Regions from separate parts of the Methylobacterium sp. WCS2018Hpa-22 genome, predicted to be linked through region 1. Evidence: riboswitches for the same ligand, from Rfam matches in the RefSeq annotation. Region 1 holds a riboswitch; the other holds the start of a gene.

Evidence for each region. A riboswitch is a leader RNA that binds a small molecule or an ion and turns the genes downstream of it on or off. The one in region 1 is predicted to bind thiamine pyrophosphate.
Region 2: another riboswitch for thiamine pyrophosphate. It lies ahead of thiC (phosphomethylpyrimidine synthase ThiC); the one in region 1 lies ahead of thiO (glycine oxidase ThiO).

The regions. Positions count from the first base shown of each region.
Region 1 is NZ_JAVTJA010000006.1:194,723-203,308, forward strand. Features, by position in the region: gene RQI43_RS10265 (GatB/YqeY domain-containing protein) at 1-28, shown strand, start outside; gene dnaG (DNA primase) at 124-2,046, shown strand; gene rpoD (RNA polymerase sigma factor RpoD) at 2,244-4,244, shown strand; gene RQI43_RS10280 (hypothetical protein) at 4,385-4,774, opposite strand; gene RQI43_RS10285 (adenylate/guanylate cyclase domain-containing protein) at 4,937-6,187, shown strand; TPP riboswitch at 6,253-6,383, shown strand; gene thiO (glycine oxidase ThiO) at 6,458-7,678, shown strand; gene thiS (sulfur carrier protein ThiS) at 7,675-7,887, shown strand; gene RQI43_RS10300 (thiazole synthase) at 7,904-8,586, shown strand, end outside.
Region 2 is NZ_JAVTJA010000011.1:8,173-16,758, reverse strand. Features, by position in the region: gene RQI43_RS15530 (D-amino acid dehydrogenase) at 1-1,144, shown strand, start outside; gene thiC (phosphomethylpyrimidine synthase ThiC) at 1,197-3,104, opposite strand; TPP riboswitch at 3,190-3,296, opposite strand; gene RQI43_RS15520 (BA14K family protein) at 3,580-4,278, shown strand; gene RQI43_RS15515 (DUF2721 domain-containing protein) at 4,554-5,054, shown strand; gene RQI43_RS15510 (TIGR01244 family sulfur transferase) at 5,111-5,554, opposite strand; gene RQI43_RS15505 (DUF533 domain-containing protein) at 5,737-6,246, shown strand; gene RQI43_RS15500 (GNAT family N-acetyltransferase) at 6,302-6,919, opposite strand; gene RQI43_RS15495 (Orn/Lys/Arg decarboxylase N-terminal domain-containing protein) at 6,916-8,586, opposite strand, start outside.

The sequences.
Region 1 (8,586 bases):
GAAGGACGTGCTGAACGCCAAATCCTGACTGATGGGGTTTCTGGGGGGAGCGCGCGTCGAAGCGTTCGGGACTCTTTAAACGCACTGGGCTAGAATGAACCTCTGCAAAGGTTCGGTGCCCCAGTGCGTTACCCGCCCCACATCCTCGAAGAGATCAGAGCGCGGCTTCCCGCCTCCGACGTGGTCGGGCGGCGGGTTAGGCTGAAGAAGGCGGGCCGCGAGTGGCGCGGCCTATCGCCCTTCAACTCGGAGAAGACACCGTCCTTCTATGTGAACGACCAGAAGCAGTTCTACCACTGTTTTTCGAGCGGTAAGCACGGCGACGTCTTCACGTTCCTGATGGAGACCGAGGGCCTCAGCTTTCCCGAGGCGGTGGAGCGCCTGGCCGGGGAGGCGGGGGTGACCCTGCCCGCGCCCAGCGCCGACACGCGGGAGATGGAAACCAAGCGCACCGGCGCTTTCGAGGTCATGGAACTGGCGGCCGCCTATTACGAGGACCAGCTCAAGGGCCGCCTCGGTACCGGCGCCCGCGCCTATCTCGACCGGCGCGAACTCGGCCCCGAGATCCGCTCGCGTTTCCGGCTCGGCTACGCCACGTCGGAGCGCTACGGCCTGCGCGATCATCTGGCCGCGAAGGACGTGGACAAGGAGCTGATGGCCGAACTGGGCCTGCTCGTCAGCGGCGACGACATCGCCGTCCCCTTCGACAAGTTCCGCGACCGGGTGATGTTTCCCATCACCGACAGCCGGGGCCGGGTCATCGCCTTCGGGGGCCGGGCGATGCAGGCCGACGCCAAGGCGAAGTACATGAATTCGCCGGAGACCCCGCTCTTCCACAAGGGGCAGGTGCTCTACAACCTGCACGGCGCCCGCAAGGCGGCCCATGATCGCGGGACGATCATCGCGGTGGAAGGCTATGTCGACGTTATCGCCATGACCATGGCCGGACACCCGAACGCTGTCGCCGGCCTCGGCACGGCCTTAACGGAGGAACAGCTGGCGCTGCTCTGGCGCCATGCCGACGAGCCGATCCTGTGTTTCGACGGTGACGGCGCCGGCCAGCGCGCGGCGTTCAAGGCACTCGATGTGGCCCTGCCGGGATTGACGCCTGGAAAGTCGCTGCGCTTCGCGCTTCTGCCGGAGGGGCAGGACCCCGATGACCTGCTCCGCTCGGCCGGCGCTTCGGCCATCGATCGCGTTCTCGAAGGCGCCCGCCCCCTTGTCGACGTTCTATGGTCGCGCGCTACGGAATCCACGCCAGCGGATACGCCCGAACGCAAGGCTGGTCTCGCCAAAGGGCTTCGCGAGATGGTCGCTTCGATCCGCGACGAGACAGTGAGACGGTTCTATAAGGATGAGATAGAGGGGCGCCTTCGTGGCCTCTCACCCGCTAGTAGCGGTGGCCAGCGTCGGACCGGTTATGAGCCCCGGAACGGTGGTGTATCGACGTTTCAGCGCAAACCGCGACCTGGTGATCCGCCGCCATCACCGCGAATCACTACGAAGTTCAACCCGCTCTTTGCTGGATCGACTAATTCCGGCGGGACGGCAATGTTTCGCGATCGTGAGGCTATGATCGTCTCGAGCTTGCTGGCTCACCCGGAATTATTGGGGATAGAAGCCGAGGATCTGGCAGCGCTGGAACTCGACGATCCCGACGCACAGGCGCTACGGTCCCTGCTGCTGGACCAGGCCGCGGACGCCGATCAGCCGGATGTGGAGGTGCTGGAAACTCGTTTGCGCAGGGCTGGGCTCGGCGAGGCAGCGATACGGCTCGCCTCCCATGTCCGGCCTGGTGACCGCTGGACGCTCGATCCGCATGCAGACCGGATGCGGCTGGAAGACGCATTGCGTCAGGCCGTGATCTTGCACCGGAAGTCTGGCGCGCTAAATAGCGAGCTTCGCTCTGCCGAGCGCGCACTGGTCGAGGATGAATCCGAGGCCAACTTCGCTTGGCTTTGCGACGTCAAGGAACGTATGGCCGTAGTCGCAGGGGCAGAGGCAGACGCCGACGTGCCAGAATCAGACGATACGGCGGCCGCGTAACCACGACGAAACAGGATTTAGGGTGCCGCTTGCGGCGCATGGTTAACAATCGGTCAAGCGTCGTGCTTGTACACCGAAATATGAGATATCGACGCGGTCGCCTCGTGCGCGCCGCACATCACAGAATGGTGGCGTGGACGACGCGGAGTGAGCCGAACGCTCCCGCTCAACGCGACCAGGGCAACAATAGGCGGAACATGGCGACGAAGGCAACGGAACGGGACGATGCGGATGCTGCTCCTGAGCAACAGACCGACGGACCGCTCCTCGATCTGACCGATGCCTCGGTAAAGCGGATGGTGAAGCTCGCTAAGAAGCGCGGCTACATCACCTATGAGGAGATCAACGAGGTGCTGCCTGAGGGGCAGTCCGATCCGGATCAACTCGAGGACGTGCTGTCGCAGCTGTCCGAGATGGGCATCAACGTCGTCGAGGCCGAAGAGACCGAGGATGCTGGGGGCGACAAGCCCGCCAACGGTGAAGCGTCCGACGACGATGACGCCGCCGAAGGCACGGAAGTCGCCGAGATCGCCCCGACTAAGCCACTCGCCGTTCGCGAGACGACGGCGAAGGAACCAACCGATCGTACCGACGATCCGGTTCGCATGTACCTGCGCGAGATGGGCTCGGTGGAGCTACTCTCCCGTGAGGGCGAAATCGCCATTGCAAAGCGCATCGAGGCCGGCCGCGAGGCGATGATCGCGGGCCTTTGCGAGAGTCCGCTTACCTTCCAGGCCATCATCATCTGGCGCGATGAGCTCGTCGACGGACGCGTGCTGCTGCGCGACATCATCGACCTGGAGGCGACCTATGCCGGGCCGGACGCGAAGAACGCTCCTCAGCTCACCGAGGGCGAGGATGCGGACGAGGCCGAGGCCGAGGCGCCGATACCCTCTGAGGGCGGCGACGACGAAGACGACATGGAGAACAACGTTTCGCTCGCGGCGATGGAAGCTGAGATCAAGCCGCGCGTTCTCGAGACATTCGACAACATCGCCAACAACTATAAGAAGCTGCGCAAGCTCCAGAACGAGCATGCCGATCTCAAGGCGGGTGGCGGAACGCAGACCTCCGCTCAGAGTCAAAAGCAGTCCGACCTCAAGGATACCGTCGTCGCCGACGTGAAGTCGCTGTCACTCAACTCGAACCGCATCGAAGCGCTGGTCGAGCAGCTTTACGACATCAATAAGCGCCTCATCAGCCATGAGGGGCGCCTCATGCGCTATGCCGAGAGCCACGGCGTCGCCCGCGACGAGTTCCTGCGCCACTACCAGGGCTGGGAGCTCGATCCGAATTGGATGGAGCGTGTCGGCAAGCTCGGTGGCAAGGGCTGGAAGAACCTTGTCGAGAAGGGCGCCAAGCAAGTTGCCGATCTGCGTGAGCAGATCCTTACGCTCGCGTCGGAGACCGGCTTGGAGATCGGCGAATACCGCAAGATCGTCAACATGGTTCAGAAGGGCGAGCGCGAAGCCCGTCAGGCCAAGAAGGAGATGATCGAGGCCAACCTCCGCCTCGTGATCTCGATCGCCAAGAAGTACACGAACCGTGGCCTGCAGTTCCTTGATCTGATCCAGGAAGGCAATATCGGTTTGATGAAGGCTGTCGATAAGTTCGAGTATCGTCGTGGCTACAAGTTCTCGACCTATGCCACGTGGTGGATCAGGCAGGCGATCACTCGCTCGATCGCCGATCAAGCGCGCACCATCCGCATTCCGGTGCACATGATCGAGACGATCAACAAGATCGTCCGGACCTCGCGCCAGATGCTGCACGAGATTGGCCGCGAACCGACTCCCGAGGAGCTGGCCGAGAAGCTGGCCATGCCTTTGGAGAAAGTCCGGAAAGTCCTGAAGATCGCCAAGGAGCCGATCTCCCTCGAAACGCCTATCGGCGACGAGGAGGATTCGCATCTCGGCGATTTCATCGAGGACAAGAACGTCGTTCTGCCGATCGATGCGGCGATCCAGTCGAACCTGCGCGAGACCACCACTCGCGTGCTGGCCTCGCTGACGCCGCGCGAGGAGCGTGTGCTGCGCATGCGCTTCGGCATCGGTATGAATACCGACCACACCCTCGAAGAGGTCGGTCAGCAATTCTCTGTCACGCGTGAGCGTATCCGTCAGATCGAAGCCAAGGCGCTGCGGAAGCTGAAGCACCCGAGCCGCTCCAGGAAGTTGCGAAGCTTCTTGGACAACTGAGGTCGGATCGTTCCGCGTTTCAGGCGACGATCATCTTTCAGAATCTAGAATGGCGCATCCCTCGGTGCGCCATTCTCGTTCAGGGCCTATGACCCGTAAATAAGGGACGCGACGGCTCGTCGGCCTTGGCCACCTACGCGTCAATAGCTTGCCGCACGCGATGGGTCGAAGCCGCGCTTGCGCGAATAGATACTTTCTGCATCCGGCATGATGGCTCCCGCCATAGGATTTACGGGATTGGTGGCCCTGGGCTTTTGCCGAGATGCGTCCGTTCCACAGCCATTGCACAAGGACGCGATAGCCCGTTCACCGCGCCGGGCGATCCGTTCATTGAAGGTTGCCTGGCGCCGGCTGCTGGTTTCGTTCGATTCGGAGAAGCTCGATGTTGTCCGAGCATGAGCCTCGTCGCCTGCTGCAGCCTGCGCGCGGGATGGCGTGTTCGCGGCCGGAAGCGATACAGGCTCGGCCTTTGCCACCCCGGTACACGTCATGGCGATCACGAGGGCGACAACGCGATGTGCGAAAGGCATGGGCTGATCCGATGGTAGAGATAGAAAATCGGCGTCACGATCGGCCGGTGATGGCCAATTCCATATTACCGTGGCACCAATAGGACGACATTTTCGTGGGAACTCGTGACGAACTTGACGGCACCTGTTGTCGCCCCGCCCACTCCGACCCACTTTGGCATCATGCTCGATCTTAGTCCGCCCCATCCTCCGCCGACTGCCGATGCAGACGGGTCGGAGGCGAATGACGTACCGTTCGGGTCGCTGCAGGAGAGTGTCGCCCTCAGGGATTGGCTTTTGAGCGAGGGGGCTCGTCTGCCGCAGGCGGATGATCTTCTGGCCGGGATGTCTGAGCGGTTGATCGCTCTCGGTGTCCCTGTCGATCGCGCATCGACCGCCATAGACACGTTGCACTCCGAGTATTCAGGCGTGGGTCGTTTTTGGACGCGCGAGACTGGCTCGACGGTCCGCTTGTTCCCGCACGGCGATGCATCCGACCGTGCCTATCGAGATAGTCCGTTCTTCACCGTCCACGAGACCGGTGAATGGCTCATCGTCGATCTGAATGACACGAAGGATCTACGGTACTCGATCATTCCCGAACTCAAGGCCGAAGGTTACACTCACTATATCGTTGCGCCGTTGTTCTTTACCAATGGCACGCGTAACGGCATCACCTTCGCAACTCGCGCGGTCGGCGGCTTTCGAGACGAAGACATCGCGATCCTCCGTTTCGTCATGCCCACGCTGGCGGCAGTGATGGAGATGCGGATCGTCAACAAGACGTTGGATCAGGTTCTTCGAATTTATGTCGGTGACGAGCCTCACCGAGCGATTCTCTCCGGTGATATCCGCCGGGGGCAAGTAAAGCGTATTCGATCTGCGATTTTTTTCGCAGATATGCGAGACTACACCCAAATTTCGGCAAATATGACACCGGAAGAGGCTGTGGACCTCCTCAATATCTTCTTCGATTGCCTTGTGCCGGCCGTCGAGCGCGAGGGTGGCGAAGTGTTGAAATACCTCGGCGATGGGCTGCTGGCGATCTTCCGCGAACGCGGCGACGACCTTGGCGGAGCCGCTAAAGGCGCACTCATCGCAGCGCGAACTGCCCTAGCCGCACTCGACGAAGCAAATGCCATTGGTCGGTTCGCTCAACCCGTCGTTGCGGGTATCGCCCTCCACCATGGTGAGGCGGCCTATGGGAATGTCGGATCGGGCGCCCGGCTCGACTTCACCGTCATCGGCCGCGATGTGAACCTTGCAAGCCGCCTCGCGCGCCTGAACAAGACGCTTGGAGAGCCGCTTCTCATGTCGAAACCGTTCGTCGATTTCCTCTGGGACGAGTCGGAAGCTCTCGGAGAACACGACCTCGATGGATTCGCCGAACCAATGGGCGTCTATCGACCCGGGAGAACACCTGTGCTCGTCTGACACACGTTCTTGTATCCTAAGGCGTCCCTGGGGATTGACCGAGGCGCGATCGTTACCCACATCATAGGCGTTCCAGGGAGATCCCCGTCAAGGGGCTGAGAAACCGATGAGCTTGGGCCATGAGCCCGGGCGGCGCGGAAATCCTTTGAACCTGAACCGGCTCATACCGGCGTAGGGATTGGACCGCGGGTTTCTCTCGAAGGGAGCTCGGCACGCTTCGGATCGGAGCTGAAGGACACCAATCTTTGCGAAGCATCGCGGAGGTTCCTTTTGGACGTCTCAGCTAACCCGACCATTGGTTCCCGGAGAGCGACGGGTATCGTCATTGATAGCAACGCGTTGCCAACCCGAAGCGATGTCGTCGTTGTGGGCGCCGGATTGATCGGTCTCTCTTGTGCGTGGCGTCTGGCTCAAGCCGGGCTGAGCGTCACGGTCATCGAGCGCGACACCGTCGGCGTCGGCGCGAGCCTCGCCGCAACGGGGATGCTGGCTCCGGCTGCGGAGCATGAGCCGGGTTCGGATCCTCTACTGCCTCTAGCGCTTGAGAGCCTGGCACGCTGGCCGGGCTTTCGCGACGAACTCCAGGCCGCCTCGGGTATCAGCATCGACTACCGGGAGGAGGGGACTCTCGTCGTAGCCATCGGTCGCGATGAGGTCGACCGCCTTCGATTTCGGCACGACCTGCAGATCCGGTCCGGACTTTCCGCCCGCTGGTTGCCGGGGTCGGAGGTTCGTGCTTTGGAGCCTACCCTACGCCCCTCCGTGACGGCTGGTCTGTTCTGCCCTGACGACCATCAGGTCGATCCACGTCTCGTGATGGCCGGGCTCACCCGCGCCAATCAGGCTGCCGGTGTCACAATCGTCGAGCACTGCGCAGTGGGGGCGCTCGATTGGGTAGGCGACCGGGTCTGCGGTGCTGCCACGTCTCGCGGGCATATCTCGGCGGCGACCCTGATCCTTGCAACCGGTGCCTGGAGCGGCGACGCCAGCCTTCTTCCCGATGAACTCGCTTTGCCGGTGAGACCGTTGCGGGGTCAATCTCTGGCGCTGAAGACTACAACACGGACGGGCAATCTCTCGCACATGGTCTGGACCGAGCAGGTCCATATGGCCCCGAAGGCAGATGGCCATCTCATCATAGGCGCCACGGTCGAGGATTGCGGCTTCGTCCCCGGCGTCACCGCCGGTGGTCTTTATGCGTTGTTAGAGGGAGCGCGTCGGGTTCTACCCGGCATTGAGGAGATGGAGGTCGAGGCGGTCTGGAGTGGTTTTCGGCCAACCTCCGACGACGATGCGCCGATCATCGATACTCTGGCTCCTGGCCTCGTGGTCGCCACCGGGCATCACCGCAACGGATATCTTCTCGCTCCAGCCACGGCCGATTGCGTGGCCGAGCTCGTTACCTCCGGCGCGTTGCCCGATATCGCAAGCAGTTTCGGTCTCGCTCGATTCCAACGATCTGAGCAGCGCGAGAGGAGGGCCTTCGCATGAAGATCAGCATCAACGGACAGCCTCGCGAGATCGAGGCCGGAGATGTGTCGGCGCTCTTCCGGCTCGAGGCGGAGCTGACCGGTATTGAGAGCCCGCAGGGCATTGCCATCGCGGTGAACGGCACGGTCGTTCGCCGGCGGGATTGGGAGACGACCGACATCACGGAAGGCGACAAGGTCGAGATCGTGCGTGCCATGCAGGGCGGATAGCCGGAGGACAATCATCATGAACGGACGTACGATCGAAACTGCTGCGGACGATGCATTGGTCATCGCCGGCGTGGCCTTGAGCTCCCGCCTTTTCATCGGCACTGCTGGTTATCCAACGCAGAGCATCATGGTCGATGCGGTCGAAGCATCCGGTGCAGAGGTCGTCACCGCCTCGATTCGCCGCGTCTCGCTGCAAGGCCATGGTTCGGATACCGTGCGACGCCTGAAGGGCTATCGTTTCCTGCCCAATACTGCTGGCTGCGAGACTGCTCGCGATGCGATCATGACCGCCGATCTCGCCCGTGAAGCCCTCGATACGAACTGGATAAAGGTCGAAGTCATCGGTGATCGGGAAACGCTTTACCCGGACGTGTCCGAATTGCTGGCCGCTTGTCGCCATCTCGTCGATGATGGGTTCGTTGTCCTGCCCTATTGCAATGACGACCCCGTCGTATGTCAGCGGCTTGCTGATATCGGCTGCGCGGCGGTGATGCCGATGGGCTCCCTGATCGGGTCTGGTATGGGGGTCGCCAACCCAGCTAATCTTGAGTTGATCTGTCGGCGGGCCAGTGTGCCGGTCATTGTCGATGCCGGAATCGGCACCGCTTCCGATGCTGTGGTCGCCATGGAGCTCGGCGCGGCGGGCTGTCTTCTCAATACCGCTGTGGCCAAAGCGGACGATCCGGTTCGCATGGCTCG
Region 2 (8,586 bases), on a different contig from region 1:
CGCCAATGCCGGCCAGGTCTCACCGGGATATTCGGCGCCCTGGGCGGCGCCCGGCATTCCCCTCAAGGCGATGAAGTGGCTGATGATGCGCCACCGGCCCCTCGTGGTCTGGCCGAGCTTCGAGCCGCGTTTCTACGGCTGGCTCGCCCGGATGCTGGCGAATTGCACGGAGGAAGCCTACCAGCGCAACAAGGGCCGGATGGTGCGTCTGGCCGAATACAGCCGCGACGTGCTGCGCGACCTGCGCGCCGAGACCGGCATCGCCTACGACCATCGCGAGCAGGGCACGCTCCAGCTGTTTCGGACCGCTAAGCAACTCGATCATGTCGGCGACGACACCCGTGTCCTCGATGCTTACGGCGTTCCCTACGCGGTGCTGGACCCTGCCGGCTGCATCATGGCCGAGCCGGCCCTGGCGCGGGTGGCCGGGACCTTCGTCGGCGGCCTGCGGCTCCCCGGCGACGAGACCGGCGACGCCCACCTCTTCACCCAGCGGCTCGCCGCACTCTGCGAAGACCTCGGTGTGGTCTTCCGCTACGGCACGGCCATCACAGGCCTGCGCAGCGAAGGCGACCGAATCAGCGGCGTGGCGACGGCAGCGGGCGAGGTGCTGACCGCCGACGCCTATGTGGCGGCCATGGGCAGCTACACCCCGGCTCTGCTCCGGCCCTTCGGCATCGACCTGCCGATCTATCCGGTGAAGGGGTATTCCCTCACCCTGCCGGTCACCAATATCGACGCCGCCCCGGTCTCGACGGTGATGGACGAGACCTACAAGGTCGCGATCACCCGGCTCGGCGACCGCATCCGGGTCGGCGGCACCGCCGAGCTCGCCGGTTTCAGCGCGGTCCTGCGGGGACCGCGCCGGGAAACCCTGGTCCGCTCCGTCGGCGACCTGTTCCCGGCGGGCGGCGATCTCTCGCAGGCAAAGTTCTGGACCGGCCTGCGGCCGATGACGCCGGACGGCACGCCCATCGTCGGCGGAACGCGCCTGTCGAACCTTTACACCAACACCGGCCACGGCACCCTGGGCTGGACCATGGCCTGCGGCTCGGGCCGGGTGCTGGCCGACCTCATATCCGGCCGCACGCCGGACATCGCCACCCCGGACCTCGCCGTCAGCCGCTACGCACGCGGAGCCTGACAACGGGGTAATGCCCTCTCGCGCCGGGCGCGAGAGGGTGAGGCGAGGCGGCCTATTCGGCCGCGTCGACGTAGAGCTTGCCGCCCTCGGCCTGGAACTCGGCGGATTTGGCCGCCATTCCCGCTTCGCGTTCGGCCTGGCTCATGGGCGTCGCCTCGCCCAACACCTGACCGGCCGCCTCCATGGCGAGCACCTCGGCGCGCAGATCCTGCGTGATCTTCATCGAGCAGAATTTGGGGCCGCACATCGAGCAGAAATGCGCAACCTTGTGGGCGTCCTTCGGCAGGGTCTCGTCGTGATAGGCGCGCGCCGTGTCGGGATCCAGCGACAGGTTGAACTGGTCCTCCCAGCGGAAGTCGAACCGGGCGCGTGACAGGGCGTCGTCACGCAGCTGCGCCGCCGGATGGCCCTTGGCAAGATCGGCGGCATGGGCCGCGATCTTGTAGGTGATGACGCCTTCCTTGACGTCATCGCGGTTGGGCAGGCCGAGATGCTCCTTCGGGGTGACGTAGCAGAGCATGGCGCAGCCGAACCAGCCGATCATGGCCGCGCCGATGCCCGAGGTGATGTGGTCGTAACCGGGGGCGATGTCGGTGGTCAGCGGGCCGAGGGTGTAGAACGGCGCCTCGCCGCACTCCTCCAGCTGCTTTTCCATGTTCACCTTGATCTTGTGCATCGGCACGTGGCCGGGGCCCTCGATCATGGTCTGGCAGCCCTTGTCCCAGGCGATCTTCGTCAGCTCGCCGAGGGTCTCGAGTTCCGCAAACTGCGCCGCGTCGTTGGCATCCGCGATGGAGCCAGGGCGCAGGCCGTCGCCTAGCGAGAACGAGACGTCGTAGGCCCTCATGATGTCGCAGATCTCGTCGAACCGCTCGTAGAGGAACGATTCCCGGTGACCGGCGAGGCACCAGCGCGCCATGATCGAGCCGCCTCGGCTGACAATGCCGGTGACCCGGCGCGCGGTGAGCGGCACATGGGCGAGGCGGACGCCCGCATGGATGGTGAAGTAATCGATGCCCTGCTCGGCCTGCTCGATGAGGGTATCCTTGAAGACCTCCCAGTCGAGCTTCAGCGGATCGCCGCCGACCTTCTCCAGCGCCTGGTAGATCGGCACGGTGCCGATGGGCACGGGCGAGTTGCGCACGATCCACGAGCGGATGTTGTGGATGTTTCGACCAGTGGAGAGGTCCATCACCGTGTCGGCGCCCCAGCGGGTCGCCCAGACCAGTTTCTCCACCTCTTCCGCTGCCGACGAGGTCACGGCCGAATTGCCGATATTGGCGTTGATCTTGACGAGGAAGTTGCGGCCGATCGCCATCGGCTCCACCTCGGGGTGGTTGATGTTGGCCGGGATGATGGCGCGGCCGCGCGCCACCTCGTCGCGCACGAATTCGGGGGTGATGAAAGCGGGGAGCGAGGCACCGAAGCTGTTGCCGTCGGCCAGCGCGGTCTGCGCGCCTTCCAGCATCGTCTCGCGGGCGAGGTTTTCGCGGTGGGCGACGTAGATCATCTCCTCGGTGATGATCCCGGCTTTGGCGAACTCGTACTGCGTCACCATCTGGCCGGGGCCGGCCTTGCGGATCTGGCGCGTCGCCGGACAGGGGGCGACGAGCTTGTCCTCCGGCACGAAGCCGTTGTCCTCGGGCTTGACCGCGCGCGGCGTGATCGTGGCGTAGCCGCGCTTGGCGATCCACGGGTCGCGCAATAGGGGCAGGCCGGCATTCAGGTCGATCCGGGCATCGGTCTCGGTATAGGGGCCAGACGGATCGTAGACCCGCACCGGCGCCTCCTTCGGATCACTCAACGTGACCTCGCGGAACGGCACCCGGATGTCGTCACGGCCAGCCACGCTCGCATAGACCTTGCGCGAGCCCATGATCGGGCCGGTGGTCACCGCTTGCGGCTGCCCCTTGGCGGGTTCTTGTCCGGAAAGGTTTTTGGGAAGGACGGGTGCGTTCATATCGGATTCGCTCCTGGCGTGGGAGGCGATCCGGTTCGCAACGGTACGTCAGGACGACGGGCACCCGCTCGTTTTGAGCAGACAACCCAAGCGTAGTTCCCGTCCCTCCGCCGGTATGAGCCGGATCAGGTTCAAGGGTCAGGGCTGCGGCCCTATCTCAGCCCCCTATGCGGGGCCCCCCTCGGAACGATTCGAAAGTCTGCGTTCGCCGCGCCTTTGTCAATCGCCGGAGCCGACATCCCCACCCGAATGCAAGGACTCACACCACGGCAACGATGACGTCGCGCCGATCGCGGATCGTTCGGGTCGGGCCGTTAAGCTCTCCGCGACCGTAGTGTTCGATTTCATCCGCAAGCACAGTCCATTTTCGGTGCGGCATATTTCAGTCCGTCAAAGGCCCTCCCATAATGGAGCCTTCCCTGCTGACGGCGCGTTGTCAGTCATCAATTCCAAAAGACAAACAGGCTGGCGTTCCATGAACAAACTCATTCTCGCATCCGCCGCATTGCTCGGCGCGGTCGCGTTCGTTCCGACAACCGCCGACGCTCGCGGAGGCGGCTGGGGTGGTGGCGGTGGTGGCGGTGGCATGAGTCGTGGCGGCGGTGGGCTCGCCGCGGGTGGTGCAGGCGGCGGCTGGGGCGGCGGTGGAATGAGCCGTGGAGGCGCTGGCGGCGCGGGACTCGCGGCTGCGGGCGGTGGTGGGCGAGGCTGGGGCGGTGGCGGCTTGAGCCGTGGCGGTGCTGGCGGCGGTCCCGCTGCCGTGGGGGGCGCTGGCCAGGGAGGCTGGGGCGGTGGACGCGGACAGGGCGGGATCGCTGCCGGTCCGAACTCCGGCGGTGGCTTCAACCGTGGCGGCTACGGTCATCACCGCGGGTATGGCTACAATCGTGGCTACGGCCGGGGATACGGCTACGGCGGACTCGGTCTTGGTTTGGGGCTAGGCTTGGCTGGAGCCGGAATCGGTTACGGCTATGGCAGCGGTTACTACGATAACGGTGGCTATTACGGCGGCGGCTATGCCCCAGCCTATTATGGTGGCGCCGTCGAGGTTCAGCAGGATGTCGGCGGGTCCGATCAGGACGTCGCCTACTGCATCCAGCGCTTCCGCTCCTACGATCAGCGATCGGGCACCTATCTGGGCAATGACGGTCAGCGTCACCGCTGCCCGCAATAACAACTGCACGGAAGACCTGCACCAAGAGCGAAGACATTTCAGCCTCATCCGACAAGAGAAGCCCCGCATCACTCGTTGCGGGGCTTCGTCGCATCTGGGCCCAGTGGCGCCTGCCTTACTTATCCGCGCCGTCTTTGCCATCGGTCCATCGGCGGAGATGATGATCTATACCTGACGACCCCGCCTCCACCCCGTTCGAGGGTCTGGGTCTAGGAACGGCGGTCGCAGCGAGGAGGGATCTTCCGGGGCTGCTCGGCATGGCGTAACGCCACGTCATGGTGGCTTCCGGTTCTCTCCTCGCTCCCGACGACATCGCCCACGTCATTCAGGTCGCGCTCGCTCCCGCTTTCCTGCTGACGGCGCTGGCGACGCTGCTCAATGTCTTCTCAACGCGCCTTGGGCGGGTGGCCGACCGTGTCGATGATGCCGCCGCCAGCTTGCAGAAGGCGGATGCGACCGAGGCGGCGCACCTGTCGCGCCAACTGACCTATCTGCGTCAGCGCTCCTTCATGCTCGATGTGGCTGTGGTGCTGGCCTGTTTCGGCAGCATCATGACCGGCATCGCGGTGCTCACGCTTTTCGTCGGGGCCTTGCGCGATGCCGCCACGGCCTCCGTCTTGTTCGGATGCTTCGGCGTCGCCCTGGTCTGCACGGTGGCGGCCATCGTCGCCTTCCTTCTCGAGATCCTAATGGCGGGCCGCCGTATCAGGGACGAGGTCGACCGCCAGACGGTGCAGGCCTCGGATCGGGAAGCGTCTGGACCCGATCTCCCATAGCGATCGCCGCGAACAGCACGGGCTTGATCCAATGTTGCGGACCGCCACCTGCGGCTTCAATCCTCGACGATCCCCTCGCCATGCGCGTCGAGCCAGCGAATTGCGCCGCTGAGGTCGAAGCCCCGTTCCCGGCCATAGGCCGCGACGTCATCGCGCCTCAAGCGTCCCGCCAACACCTCGCTCAAAGCCCAGAGGGTGAGCGAGCGGGTACCACTACGACAATGCGCGAGGACTGGGCCGGGCGCCCCTTCCACGGCGTCGCGGAACTGCGCGATGTCGTCGAGTGTGATGTCTGGGCCGGTAACCGGAAGATGGAGATAGGCCAGCCCCGCCGCCCTAGCAGCTGCGGCTTCGGCCTCCGTGCCCAATTGGCCGGGTTCTTCCCCCTCGGGCCTGTTGTTGATCAGCAGAGCGAACCCTTTTCCCGCCAAGTCGGCGATCTCGGCTTCGTTCGGCTGGCCGGAGACCGAAAGTCGGGATTCGATGGAGGTGATGGTCATGGAAGATCGTCCTTGGGGCTGCCTTGCGGCTCCGTTGGCGCTGCACGGACCCGCCACAGATCGTGTCCGTTCCGTGCGGCACAAGCGGGGCAGGCTGATTCCACCGCACGGCCCGCCTTGAACCCGGGATGGGTCTCGTCCGTTTCCGGTCTGATCCTCAACCCGCCTTCAGGATGACCACCATGGCCGATGCAAGACAGATCGTCGACGCGCTCGTGCGCTCACGCAAGGGCGGGATCGCCGCCACGGCCGCCCTCGGTGGGCTCGCCCTCGTCGCGGGCCTGGCTCTTCGAGCACTCCGTCCTTCCCATGAGCCCGAAACCCCCGATCTCAGCCAAGTCGGCGAGGACGAGGCCCGCATCATGCTGCGCGCCATGGTGGCGGCGACCTTGGCCGACGGCATCGTGGACACGCAGGAGCGCCAGCGCCTCGACGAGGCGGTAGAGGCGGCCGGTATCGACAAGGATGGCCGCGCCTGGCTCGAAAAGGAGCTGGCCGACCCGGCCGAGATCGACGAACTCGCCGAACGCGTGGATTCGCCGGAGAAGGGTGCCCGCCTCTATGCGGCAGCGCGTCTGGCCATCGATGCCGATACGCTGCAGGAGCGGGAGTTCCTGAAGCGATTGGCCGAGGCCCTGGACGTCTCGCAGGACGTGGCGGCGAGGGTCGATGCCGGGCTCGAAAATGCCTGATGGAGAGCGATGTCGCGGGAGTTGACGCGCTCCGTACCGGCCCGATGGGGAAGTGCTACTTCCCCATCCATTCGTGCCCTGCCACCAGCGCCTCAACCGATCGTGTCCAGGTGCCGGGCTGGTCGGTGGCGCCGGTGCCGAGTGCCCGCTGGACCATGACGCTGTCGCTCCAGCGGCCGTACTTGTAGCCCACCGCCGGCAACAGGCCGACACGGACGAAGCCGCAGGTCTCGTGGAGCCGCAGGGACGCTTCGTTCTGCGCGTCGATATAGCCGATCATCTGGCGGTAGCCACCGGCGGCGCAGGCCTCGATCAAAGCCGGCAGCAGGCGTCGCCCGATGCCGGCGTTCAGGTGCTCGTGATGAACGTAGATCGAGTGCTTGAGCGTGTAGCGATAGGCCGGGCGCTTCCGGAACGGGACAGCGTAAGCGTAGCCCGCCACCACCCCATCGCGGTCGGCCACAAGATGCGGCAGACGCCTCTTGCGCATGGCCTTGCGGCGGCGCTTGAGGTCGTCGGGATGGAGCGGATCCGCTTCGAAATCCCCCACATCACCTACGCCCCGCCGAATATGGTGAGCGTAGATCGCCACCATGGCCGGCACGTCCGCATCCGAGGAGGGCCGGATGATGATCCCGGTATCGGAGGCGGCGGGCGGCCCTTCCGGATTCACGGGCGATTCTCGCGCATGACATAGGTGTAGAAGCGGATGGTCCCATCGGGATCGACGTTGCGGAACACGCCCTGAATCTCGGCCTCGAAGCCCGGGAACAGGTTCGCGGAGCGCTCGAACATCTTGAAGTAGTCCAGCATGGGTTTCGCCCGTTCGTCCAGTCGTTCGCCCGGCAGCACCGTGCCGATGCCCGGCGGGTAGACTAGAAGCAAGGTCGTCGCCACGCGACCTTCCGCTTCCGCGATCGGCACGTAATCGACGTTGTTGCGGGTGAGCTGCTGCACCGCCTCCTTCGGAGTCATGACCATCTCGGGCAGGTGGCCGGGTTCGAACTGCTTGCGTTGAAGGGTGCTGGTGCCGTGCTCGCGGTGGAAGGCGTGGAAATCCGCGCAGAGGTCGCGCAGGCGTACGCCCTTGTAGCGGTTCGGCCGGCGCCGGACGAATTCCGGCATGGCATCCTCGAGCGGCACATTCTCGTCATGCAGGCGCTTGAAGGCCACGAGGCCGGAGATGAGCGTGCCGGCCTTGGAGGATTCGACGCCCGGCGTCAGCAGGAATAGGAGCGAGTTGAGGTCGTTCTTCTCCGGCACGATGCGGTTTTCGCGCAGGTACTGGGCCACGATGGGCGCGGGCACGCCGTGCTCGGCATATTCCCCCGTGCGCCGGTCGAAGCCGGGGGTGAGCACGGTGAGCTTGTTCGGGTCGGTCATGGCGTAGTTCGGCGCCACATGGTTGAAGCCGTGCCAGGCGGCACCGGGGGTCAGCTCCCAGTATTTCGCGTCGCTGGCGAGCTCGTCCGTCGAGACGCTCTCCCACGGCACCTTGCCCTCCGGGCCCTTCACCGTGTCCGGCACGAAGGGGTCGAAGAACCAGCGGCGCAGAGGATCGCCCTCCTTCTCCTCGAATTCGCGGCGGATGGCACGGACCTTCTTGCGCCATTCGATGCCGAGCCGGATCGTGTCGTCCCACAGGACGACGCCCGAGCGGCCCTTCATCATCTGCGCGCCGACATCGAGCGAGGCGAAGAGCGGGTAGAACGGCGAGGTCGAGGCGTGGACGAGGAAGGTCTCGTTGAAGCGCCGGTGCTCGATGCGCCGGGTCTGGCCGCGAATATGGCTGTCCTTGGTATGGATCTGCGAGGCTTGTGAGAAGCTCGCCAGCTGCTTGTGGGTCGATTGCGTGGCGATGATGCCGGGCGAGGTCTCGTCGAGGCCCTTCAGTCCCATGGCGAAGCGGCCGGCGAAGAGGGGGTGGAACTTCATGAAGCCCGCCCAGGCCTCGTCGAACAGGATGTAGTCGCAGAGATGCCCGATCTTCTCGAGGATCATCTGCGCGTTGTAGATGGTGCCGTCATAGGTGCACTGCTCCACCACCGCCACGCGGAACGGGCGCTCGCGCTTCCAGGCTTCCTTGTCGGTGATGAGGGGGTTGGTGCGGATCTTCTCACGGATGGCCGCCTCGTCGAGGGCCTCGTGATACATCGGGCCGATCAGGCCGAAGCAGTTGCGGTCGGTCTCCAGGAAGACCGGAACCGCGCCGCCGAGGAACAGGGCGCCGTGATGGGCCGCCTTGTGGTTGTTGCGGTCGAACAGGACGAGGTCGCCCTCCGCCACCAGGGCCGAGAGCACGATCTTGTTGGAGGCCGAGGTGCCGTTGAGGACGAAATA